2 regions of the Rothia sp. HSID18067 genome follow, and region 1 is predicted to be linked to the other one. Evidence: riboswitches for the same ligand, from Rfam matches in the RefSeq annotation. Region 1 holds a riboswitch; the other holds the start of a gene.

Region 1 (5,354 bases):
GTGCCCTCCCCCGTTGAAATAGAGGGCGAGCTCGTCGAAAGATTCCTGCGAGATAACGTCACTCATGGCATAAACATAGCAAACACAGGACTAGTTTTTGAGGCTTTCATTGAGGAAGCTCACAATGTAGTCAGGATTCAAGCTCTGCGCCCTGGGCTGGGATTTTCACCGTTTTCTGATCAGGCACGGCTTATGAGTCCTTTCACTAGGCGTTCCGCTTCCCGCTCGCTTCTCGGGTCTTTGGAAATTAGGAGATCAACTGCAACATGCAAGGGGCGAATCTTAGGTAACTCTTTGATTACGCGAAGAATAACGTTGGCATCCTGTGCCGGAACTTCACGCAGTGCGTAGATAAATTTCAGGGATTCGAGATTGTGGGGAGTCACATATGCTTCTACGGTAGCCCCGTAAATTTCCGAATATTCGTGGCTGACACCCGTAAGCGCTAATGTTCGTTCGTCCATCAAGTCATGCAGGTCAGCAGAAGGCACAGCATAGAATTGAAGTTTCGCATCTGCACGCACTGCATACTGCCTAAGAGCTTCTACCCCACGTTCGGAGAGGTTATGTGCACGTTCTTTGGCACGGCGGCGTGCATCGGGGGTAAGGGATGCACTGTTACCGTCAAGATAGGCGGCAAGTTGATCGAAGGATGACATCGAGATTTTGCGCCCATGTGCGGAGTGATGCTCGTGCGGGTTATCTGAAACCATCCACCGCCCGGCGATTTTTTGTCCACTCAAAGATCCTCGTTCAAGGCGTGCACGCACGCTTCGGGGGCTCACCCCGGCGTGCTGGGCATATTCCGCGACTGACATCATGGCAAAAACATACCATAAGAGGAATATTTCTGCCATACTGCCCGGTCGGGAGGAACTTAGCCAACCTCACCGTCCAGGTAGTACCAGGTGCCGTGCACTTTCTCGAAGCGAGATTTTTCGTGCATGGTGCCTTTCACGCGTTCTTTGGCGGACGTGCCGGGAACTGAGCGGTAGTACGCCACGAACTCGACCGTGCCCGCCGCATCGAAGGGACCACCCGAAGAGCCCAGAATATCCAGCCGGTACCAGCGCAACATTTCATCCAACGTTAACTCGGCGGGGCGCGTATGCGGGTGCCAGCTTGCCAGCAGGTAGGGCGCATCGTGCAGGGCGAAAGCGGTAAATCGCGAGCGCATCAGGGCCAGCGGTGTGGGCGCGTTCAGGGTTCCGGATGCGGCAAACTCGCCCAGGTACCGCCCGCAGCAGGCACCGTATACCTCGCCGCTTGTGCAGGGGCAGCGGGCTTGAGGGTCGTACAGGGTTGTTTCGCTCATGCACCCCATTCTAAACATGCGTGAAAAAGAGCCTTTATTCGAATAAAGCGGCCTTTTAATGCTTTATTCAAATAAAGGCTCTTTTTATCATCCCAGGAGGGAAGATTTTACAACCATGCGCGCAGGCGCAGCGGGTTTAGTTGGCGATAGCGCGTGCCGGGGTATCTGCCGTGGAGGGCTTACCCACGTAGGCGCCACGGTACTTCGCGGCCGGGTGCGAGTCTGCAACCTTAGTCTGTCCCTTACCGAACAGGCTTTCGCGCAGGGTCTCGCCCTCGTAGGAGGTGCGGTAGCGTCCACGCTTTTGCAGCTCAGGAACCACGAACTCGATGAAGTCCTCGAAGGAGCCGGGTGAAACGTGGTATGCCAGGTTAATACCATCCAGTCCGCCTTCATCAATCCAGCGTTCTAGTTCATCGGCCACCTGCTGCGGGTCGCCCACAATAACCTCGCCCATACCGCCGATAGTGCAGTGCTCGGCAATATCCTTACGCGTCCACTGCTTATCCTTGGCCTGCAGGGTGAAGGGAGTGAGGAAGGACTGAATCGACTCGGTCTTCACATAGTTGAGTACCTCGTCCTCGTCGAACTGGGAAAGATCCACGCCGGACCAGCCGCCGATAATGGCCTGCGAAGATTCCAGGTTCACGTACTTGCGGTACTCTTCGTACTTTGCCTTCGCCTTCTCTTCGGTCTCGTCCACAATGATGGAGAGCATCGCAAAAACCTTGATTTCGTCGCGGCCGCGGCCGTTCTCTTCGGCGCGGTCACGAATGCGGTCGGTAATAATGCGGGTCAGATCGGGGCGCAGCGCACCGATAAACACAACCTCGGCATGCTTGCCGGAGAATTTCTGCCCGCGGCTGGATGCGCCCGCCTGGAAAATCACGGGGGTGCGTTGGGGGCTGGGTTCGGTCAGACCCGCGCCGGGCACGCTGAAGTACTTGCCCTTGTGCTGAATCGGGTGCACCTTGGCGGGGTCGGCGTAGATGCCCTTCTCGCGATCCTTGACGACCGCGCCGTCTTCCCAGGAGCCTTCCCAGAGTTTGTAGCAGACGTCCAGGAACTCTTCGGCGAGTTCGTATCGGGTGTCGTGCTCAATCTGGGTTTCAAGGCCCTGACATTCGGCAGCAGAAGGCAGGTATGAGGTCACCACGTTAAAGCCCACACGCCCGTTGGTGAGGTGGTCAAGGGAAGCGTACTTGCGTGCGAGCGTGTAAGGCTGCTCGTAGGTGACGGCTGAGGTCACACCGAAGCCCAGGTGCTCGGTTACGGCGGCCATTGCGGAGATCTGCATGAACGGATCGTTCACGGGCACCTGCGCGCCGCCTTCGATAGCAGGTGCGGCGGAGTTCTTGTAAATATCGTAGATGCCCACAACATCGGCTAGGAATACGCCGTCGAAGAAGCCCTTCTCAAGGATCTGTGCCAGGTCAGTCCAGTATTTGATGGTGTTGTACTCGGTAGCCCGGGAGCGGGGGTGGCGCCAGAGGTCGAAGCTCTGGTGACCCACACAGGTCATGTCGAATGCGTTAACTGCGATGCGCTTCTTCTGCTCAGCCATCTACGTATCCTTTCGCGAATGTTAGGGTGTTCCTGCACCCCGCGCGCCGCCTCCTTATAGGTGGTGGCCTTCTTGGTGTTCCAAGTTGTGCAGGTGGCGCATTCGCGCCGTACTTGCTTCGTGTTCCTTGAAGCCAGATCATCATCTGGGGCACCCCGCTACGGGAGAGGGTTGCCGCCCGGCTAGCCAGAGCTTTACGCCGGGACTCATAATCCTTGCGTTTTGAGTGTATCCCCTCGCAGATGGGGGTGAACAGTATATGACGAACATTAATTTTTGTGACTCCGCACCGTAATATTTCGCATGAATCATGCAATATTTAGTCACCGTTAGTCACGGTACGTCATGTGTTTTCGCTGCAATGGCACGCTCCTCTAGGGTTATAGGCGTAACCCATCCAGAGCGACTGAGAGACCTGGCTCGACGACGTCGCAGCAACCCCTAGCGGGTGCTAACGCCAGGACCGATGGAAGTAACATGACACAGAATCACCACACCCAGCTACCCGCCAACGCCCAGACGATCACTTTCGACGCCGTCAGCCAGTCGTTCCCACAGTCCGGCAAGAACACGCACGAGGTGCTTCGCGAAGTGAGTTTTACCGCCGCCGCGGGAGAAATTATTTCGGTCATTGGTGCCTCAGGGTGCGGCAAGTCCACGCTGCTGCGGGCCGCCGCCGGACTGAACCGCATTACGGGCGGGCAGGTGCGCATCGGCGACACCCCGGTGAGCGGGCTTGATCAGCGGGTGGCAATCGGTTTTCAGGAGCCGCGCCTGCTGCCCTGGCGCACCGTCGCCGATAATGTGGCGCTCGGGCTGCCGCAGGGCATCCCAAAGACACGAGCGCAGGAGCGCATCCGCGAGCTGCTGCGCCTGGTGGGGCTCACCGACTACGCCACGCACCGCCCCCAAGAAATCTCCGGAGGAATGGCTCAGAGGGTTTCTTTGGCGAGGGCGCTGGCGCGTGAACCCGGGGTGCTGCTGCTGGACGAACCGTTTGGGGCGTTGGATGCGCTGACCCGCATTAAAATGCAGGATTTGCTGCTGGATATTCACCGGCAAGACCCGACCACGGTTCTGCTGGTCACCCACGATGTGGAAGAGGCGCTGTACCTCTCAGACCGGGTGATTGTGCTCGGCAAATTCGCGCCCAATGCGCCCGCAACGATCACACGTGTAGTCACCATTAGCGACGCTCACCCGCGTGATAGGGCCAGCAAAGAGCTAACTGCCCTGCGGGCTGAGCTGCTGACAGAGCTCGGCGTGGAAAAAGCCGATACCACCCCGGTTCCCGCTTAGGGCAGGGCACAGCCTCCCGCGTACACCCAGAGCCGCTGCGCGCCCCCTCTTAGTGAATAATTATTCACAATTTACTGTTTTCTTCACCCCATCAGACACCCAAGGATTACCCATGACAGCCATCACCAGAGCCGAAGCTCTTAAGGGCTTGCTGGCCTTCAGCGCCCTCACCACCGTTCTTGCCGGATGCGCCGGAGAAGGCGCAGGAACCCCCGGCGCGGGAGCCGCAAAAGGCAAAGACACCGTGACCGTGGACTACGCCACCTACAACCCGCTCTCCCTTGTTATTAAAAAGAAAGGGTGGCTAGAGAAGGCCCTGCAGGAAAAAGGTAAAAAGCTAGAATGGGTCAAATCAGCCGGGTCAAACAAAGCCAATGAGGCTCTGCGTTCGGGAAACATTGATGTGGGCTCAACCGCCGGTTCTGCCGCGCTGCTGGCCCGCGCGAACGGCTCACCCATTAAGGTGATTGACCTGTACTCGCAGCCCGAATGGTCGGCGCTGGTCACCACCAAAAACTCGAATATTCATGCAGTATCAGATTTAAAGGGTAAGTCGGTGGCGGTCACCAAAGGAACCGACCCGTACTTCCTGCTGCTCCAAGCGCTCAAGAAGGAAGGCATCGCGGCGAAAGAGGTAACCATCCAGAACCTGCAGCACGCCGATGGGCGGACCGCCCTCGATAACGGGCAGGTCAACGCCTGGAGCGGGCTCGACCCGATTATGGCCAGCGCGGAAATCGAAAGCCACGACGTGCTGTTCTACCGCAACCTAGACTTCAATACGTACGGGTTCCTCAACGCCACCGAGCAGTTCCTCAAAGACAACCCGGACGCGGCGCAAACCATCGTGAACGTGTATGAGTATGCACGCAAATGGGCGCTGGAAAACACTGCTGAAGCAACCCAGATTCTCGCCGACGAGTCCGGTATTAAGTTAGAAACCGCCAAACTCGTGATGGAACGAACCCACCTGAATATTGACCCAATCCCAGGGGACAAGCAGGTGCAGGTGCTCAAAGGTGTTGGCCCGATCCTCGTCGAATCCGGGGACGTCCCCAACCAGTCAGACATTGATAAGGCGCTGAGCAGCATCGTGGACGACACATACGCCAAGAAAGCCGACAGCGCCGCCATTGAGAACGTGAAGAAGACGGTGAGCTAGCCATGAGTGTAACC
Region 2 (5,354 bases), on a different contig from region 1:
GGTCGTGGTCGGCAGCTTCGGCAGATTCAGATCGGCTTGGGCATCCCGGCGGATTTTCAGCTCGGGACGCTCAAAATCCTGCGGTTTCACGGATGCGGCACGCTCACGGATTGCCGCATTATGCTTACGCGGATCCGCTGTGAAACGTGCCAGCGCTTCGTCGGCGGTCTTCAACTCTGCCTCAACCGCAGACTCACCGTCGGCAAGACCGCGGGCAAGAGTCACGATCTCGGCGACTTTCTGGTCGGCAAAAGCCAGACCGTCTACGGGCACATCGGCGGGGTCTTCAAGGTCGAGATCGTGCGGCACATGCTGCAGCGAGGTTGAGGATGCAACCGCCACCGCACCGCCGTTAATGTTCTGGAGCGCGTGCAGGAGCGCTCGCAGGTCGGCGCGCCAAATATTGCGCCCGTTAATGGCACCTGCCACCAGGGTTACGCCGGAGTCTTTGAAGGCGGTCAGCGCCTCGGCATCGTAGAGCGTGGAAACCAGGTCGAGATGCAGCGCCTCAATACCGGTGTCTAACAGTGCGGGCAGGTTCTCGCGCAGGTTGCCGTAGGGGCTTGTCACCAGGATTGCGGGGCGGTTCGTTTCGGCTGCCAACGCGGTGTAAGTTTTACGCGCCAATTCGGCGATTTTGGCGTTGGGAATGTCGCGGTCCACGGTCAGGCCGGGTTCGTCGAGCTGCACCCACTGCACGCCGCGTGCCGCCAGTTCGGCGAGCACCTGCCGGTAGGCTTTCACGAAATCGTCCAGGCGATCCAGCGGTGTGAACCCTTCGGGCGAACCCTGTTCGGCTTTTGCCCCGAGAAGCAGGGTGAGCGGGCCGACCAGCTGCGGGCGTACCGTCACCCCGTGCTCCTTGGCGACTTCAAGCTGCTCGTCGATAGCCTCAAGATTCAGCGTGATCTCGGTATCCGGGCCGATCTCGGGCACTAGGTAGTGGTAGTTCGTGTCGAACCATTTCGTCATCTCCAGCGGAGGCAGCGTCTCGGTGCCGCGTGCTAGAGCAAAGTACCCGGGCAGATCGAGCAGGCCGCGCGCATCCTTGGCGTCGGCAAGACGCTGGGGCACGAGGGTGAAAAGGCGCACGGCATCGAGCACCTGATCGTAGTACGAGAAAGTCGCCGGGATAGACGAATCGGTGGCGCTAAGACCGCGCTCGATCACACGGTCATAGTAGGTGCGCTGCACATCTGCGGCCGCCTGGCGCAGTTCATCCTGCGTGATTTTGCCTTTCCAGAACGCTTCCTGTGCTTTTTTCAGCTCGCGGAAACGGCCCACGCGGGGGTAACCGATGATGGTTGCTGCGGGGAATGGGGTGTGGGTCATCCTAGTTCCTTACTGTGGGAGGGTGTCAAATAAAAGGGGAGTTTAGAGGTATTGAAGATCGCTTAGGGGGAGTTTGAAACGGTTCGAGTAGCGCGGAACGTCGAGTTCTTCGAGGACGTCCAGCACAGCCTCATGCTCGTTAAATGTGTAGAAATGCAGGCCGGGGGCGCCAGCATCAAGCACCTTGCGGCATTGGTCGAGTGCATGTTCCACGCCGATGCGGTGCAGCTCGCGCGAATCGCTCGCGGTTTCTAGGCGATGCGCCAGCTCGCGCGGTACTTCAAACCCGGCAAGCTCGCACAGCTTCGTCAGCCGAGTCAGCGAGGTAACGGGCATAATACCGGGAATAATGGGCATCTGAACCCCGGCAAGGCGCGCAGCATCCACCAGCCCCGAATAGCGCTCGGTCTCAAAGAAAACCTGGGTGATGGCGAAATCCGCCCCGGCACGCTGCTTTGAAAGCAGAATCTCAATGTCTTGAAGAAGCGAGGAAGACTCGGGGTGCTTATGCGGGTACGCCGCAACCCCAATCGACACTTTCCCCGCGGCAAGATGCGCGAAATCCTCACGTTCCACCCTGCGAATCAGCTCCACCAGGTAGCGGGCAAAAGGCAGCTCAAGCGGGCGCGTGTTTTCGGGCGGAATATCGCCGCGCAGCGCCAAGAAACCGCGTACTCCAAGCCCCAGAATCAGACGAACTGAGCGTTCCAAATCGGCCACGGAATGCCCCACGCAGATGAGATGCGCCAGCGGGTTCAGCGAGGTTTCATGCACCAGGTGATCGAGCAGAGCCAGCGTCTTTTGGCGGCGCTGCGCATCGCCCGAATAGGTGACGGAAACGTAATCCGGGTTGGTTTGCTCAAGCTCGGTAATGGTTTTGAGCAGGGAATCGCAGCTTGCGTGCGACCGCGGCGGATACAGCTCGTAGGAGAGAGCCGGGTGAACTGTCGTCATTTTCATTCCTTCGTGTTCACCCGATAGAAGCGTGCCCGAAGGTACGCCGAATTCTTTATGCACAATGCGAAGGGAATTCACTTCTATCGGTTCTGGCGGGAGCACCTTGTCCGCCCACCCCGTGGGGTGGAGGCTGGCGAGGTTGCTGCGACGTCGAAGAGCCAGATCTCTCGGTCGCTCTGGATAGATAACACTCCTACTTTAGGCAGGATGCGCGGTGCCAGCAAGAATATGTCGGCACATGTCGTCGCACGGTCATAACCGCTTAATATTGTGGGATGCGGCGAAACAATACGTCATACGGGTTCGCGGCAGGTCGGACTAGCGCGTTGAAACCTCCACCTGATTTGGCCGCGAGTAGATAATATGTCGACGAGCAGATAGCGGAATGTTATCTGCTCGTCACAAAACTATCTGCCCGCGAAGAGTGCAGAGGAGGTGACGCGGCGGCGAGAGGGAGAAGGCATTCTGCAAGGAAAACCTATTGTTCTGAGAAAACATGTTGTGTAAACTGTACGTAAGAGTCCCCCGACCGCCTCTACCCGTGAATCTGCAGGTTCACAGGATATGCGCATATGTCGGGGCCCTCCTTTATCTGCTTCCGGTTTTACTCTGAGGAAATCAGCATTGGGTATTGAGGCTTTTTCAGCACGTCATCTTGAGCTATTAGCTCCAAGTAATTTTTCTTCTCCATACGATTTACCCTCTCAGTAACGTAAGAATTTATTCTTTATGAGTGCTGAGCGTTCGGACGGATACATCGGCATTGGGGTTGGGTGAATGCGAGGAATGTGCCCGCGAGTTTGAAAATTTTATTGCGCAGGATGGGCTGTATTACATAGTCTGAGTACGTTTTTATGCGTCCGCTGGGTGGAGGGATAAAAAGAGGGAGCTTACCTGGCTTTAACTTAGCCACTCTATTCGCAGGTTGGGTAAATCAAAAACTAACAACAGAATAGCCTTATTATTGTTTCTCTCATTAATATTTCATTTATGGTTTTGATAGTGCCGACTTACTCGGGACCTGTTTCCACAGGTACTACTGCACCAGCGTTGTTTGGAGTGGTTCTGTGTGTAGAACAGGACGCAATGAGGAGCATGGCACTTACGGAGCCTGTCGCCTGTCTCTCCCGCTATTGTCAATGCACCAGAAACTGATATAAGCGCGACTAACTGGTTGGGAGTGTCTATAGAATGCTTAGAGTTTAGACTGTTCACCATCTGGATAACGGATAGATGATGGATTTGAGGTTTTAAAGAATGTGTAAGTGCAGATAATGTATCCTTGACGGCATCTTCATTTTCGTCTATACGTGCTGAATATAAGGAAATAATACGTTCCCTCAACTGTTGAAAGACCGTTAAATCTTTCTCATTGATCTGAAATGGTGACCATATACTAAGCTCTCGGGACATTGTGTTTATCCATCCCTGTGCTGTTTCTATGTTTTCGAAGCGATCAATAATTTCTTTGCCGTCATAATACCTGCTGCTTGCAAAATTCGAAGCTAGGGATTCTAGCGGTCGTACCATAGCGCCGTCAATAATGTATTGCGATTTCATGGATTCTCCCGATTCTGACGCAATGCTGTCGTGCCATCCATGAAGACTATGCTAGCATGAGGTTAGTCTAATGGTATCTACATTAGGAAGGTAGATTTTATGTCATCCTCGCAACACCCTTATGCGTCTCAGCAGGCTGTGAAAAACGATGAATCGAACCCAGCGGAAAATCCATGGTGGCGGAGTGCAGCTCCTCCACGACCCAAGATACGGACGATTTTTGTTGCTACTCTGGCAAGCGTTGTTGCTCTCACGCTCCTTGCAGCGATTACTGCCAGTACGGGATATATGCTGCTTATACCTCCCATGGCTGCATCCATGGCACTTGTGATGGGGGCACCGAAATTGCCACTATCTCAGCCACGGAACGTTATTGGAGGACAGACTGTTAGTGCAACGGTTGGAGTGCTTACTGGAATGGCCGGGAATTCCCTGTGGCTGGGAGCACTGGCTGGTGGGCTAGCGTTGGGTGCTATGATGCTCACCCGTACACCACATTCACCAGCAGCAGCAACAGCAATTATTGGTGTCACCACAGCGTCTTCAGGTTTGCTCTTTATTGGGCTGGCGGCTGTAGCCGCATTACTTCTTGTATTGGTAGGGGCTGCCGCTAATACAATAAACTCCGTACGATATCCTACTTATATCTGGTAATTGTCCCGTGCCTGCATTGCGAGGAGAAGAAAGCCTGCCTGCTCGTGTAGGTTGTATAACACTATTGGCGTAATGTTTGCGACCATGTACTGTCAAACACGGTAGAGTAAACGTATGGAACGCATCGAATCTCCCGCATCTGCACGCCTGGGTAACTCCGGGCTGGTCGTGCCCTCCGTCGGTATCGGCTGCAACAACCTGGGGCGCCCCGGCACCCCCACTCAAACTCAGGAAGGCACCAACGCCGTGATCGCCGCCGCAGTTGAGGCGGGCATCGGCTTCTTCGATATTGCTGACCTGTACGGTGCCGAGCCCGGGCTTTCAGAAACCATGTTCGGTACCGCGATGCGCGAACTCAACCTCAATCGTGATGACCTGATTATCGTCACCAAATTCGGGCTCCCTACCGGTACCCTCAACGGCAACGACTGGGATGCGCGCGGCTCACGCCGATACATCATGCGTGCCGTCGAAGGTTCACTGCGCCGCCTGGGAACCGAGTACATTGACCTGTATTTCTACCACAGCCCCGACCCGAACACCCCGCTGGAAGAGACCCTGTCTGCTCTTGATACGCTCGTGACCAGCGGAAAGGTGCGTTACCTGGGGCACTCCAACTTTGCGGGGTGGCAGCTTGCCCACGCCGAGCATCTCGCCCGCGAACTCGGCACTGAGCGGTTTATCGCCGCCGAAAACCACTACAACCTGCTGGATCGCCGCGCCGAACTCGAAATTCTGCCCGCCGCCCGCCACTTCGGGCTCGGGGTGCTCCCTTACTTCCCGCTCGCTAACGGGCTTTTGACCGGAAAATACCGCCGCGACAACATCCCGGCAGGGTCACGCCTGTCGCA

What was found. A riboswitch is a leader RNA that binds a small molecule or an ion and turns the genes downstream of it on or off. The one in region 1 is predicted to bind S-adenosylmethionine.
Region 2: linked by a shared signal. The riboswitch ahead of D8M23_RS10105 (methylenetetrahydrofolate reductase) and the one ahead of D8M23_RS07325 (ABC transporter ATP-binding protein) in region 1 are both predicted to bind S-adenosylmethionine.

Annotation. Positions count from the first base shown of each region.
Region 1 covers NZ_RBMF01000002.1:535,952-541,305, forward strand. Annotated here, with positions in the region: gene D8M23_RS07305 (hypothetical protein) at 1-66, opposite strand, end outside; gene D8M23_RS07310 (hypothetical protein) at 180-821, opposite strand; gene D8M23_RS07315 (YchJ family protein) at 878-1,315, opposite strand; gene D8M23_RS07320 (LLM class flavin-dependent oxidoreductase) at 1,452-2,879, opposite strand; SAM riboswitch class IV at 2,984-3,093, opposite strand; SAM riboswitch class I at 3,270-3,352, shown strand; gene D8M23_RS07325 (ABC transporter ATP-binding protein) at 3,357-4,178, shown strand; gene D8M23_RS07330 (aliphatic sulfonate ABC transporter substrate-binding protein) at 4,291-5,340, shown strand; gene D8M23_RS07335 (ABC transporter permease) at 5,343-5,354, shown strand, end outside.
Region 2 covers NZ_RBMF01000003.1:282,179-287,532, reverse strand. Annotated here, with positions in the region: gene metE (5-methyltetrahydropteroyltriglutamate--homocysteine S-methyltransferase) at 1-1,332, opposite strand, end outside; gene D8M23_RS10105 (methylenetetrahydrofolate reductase) at 1,375-2,286, opposite strand; SAM riboswitch class I at 2,367-2,476, opposite strand; gene D8M23_RS12390 (CGNR zinc finger domain-containing protein) at 3,274-3,507, opposite strand; gene D8M23_RS12325 (HPP family protein) at 3,949-4,503, shown strand; gene D8M23_RS10090 (aldo/keto reductase) at 4,618-5,354, shown strand, end outside.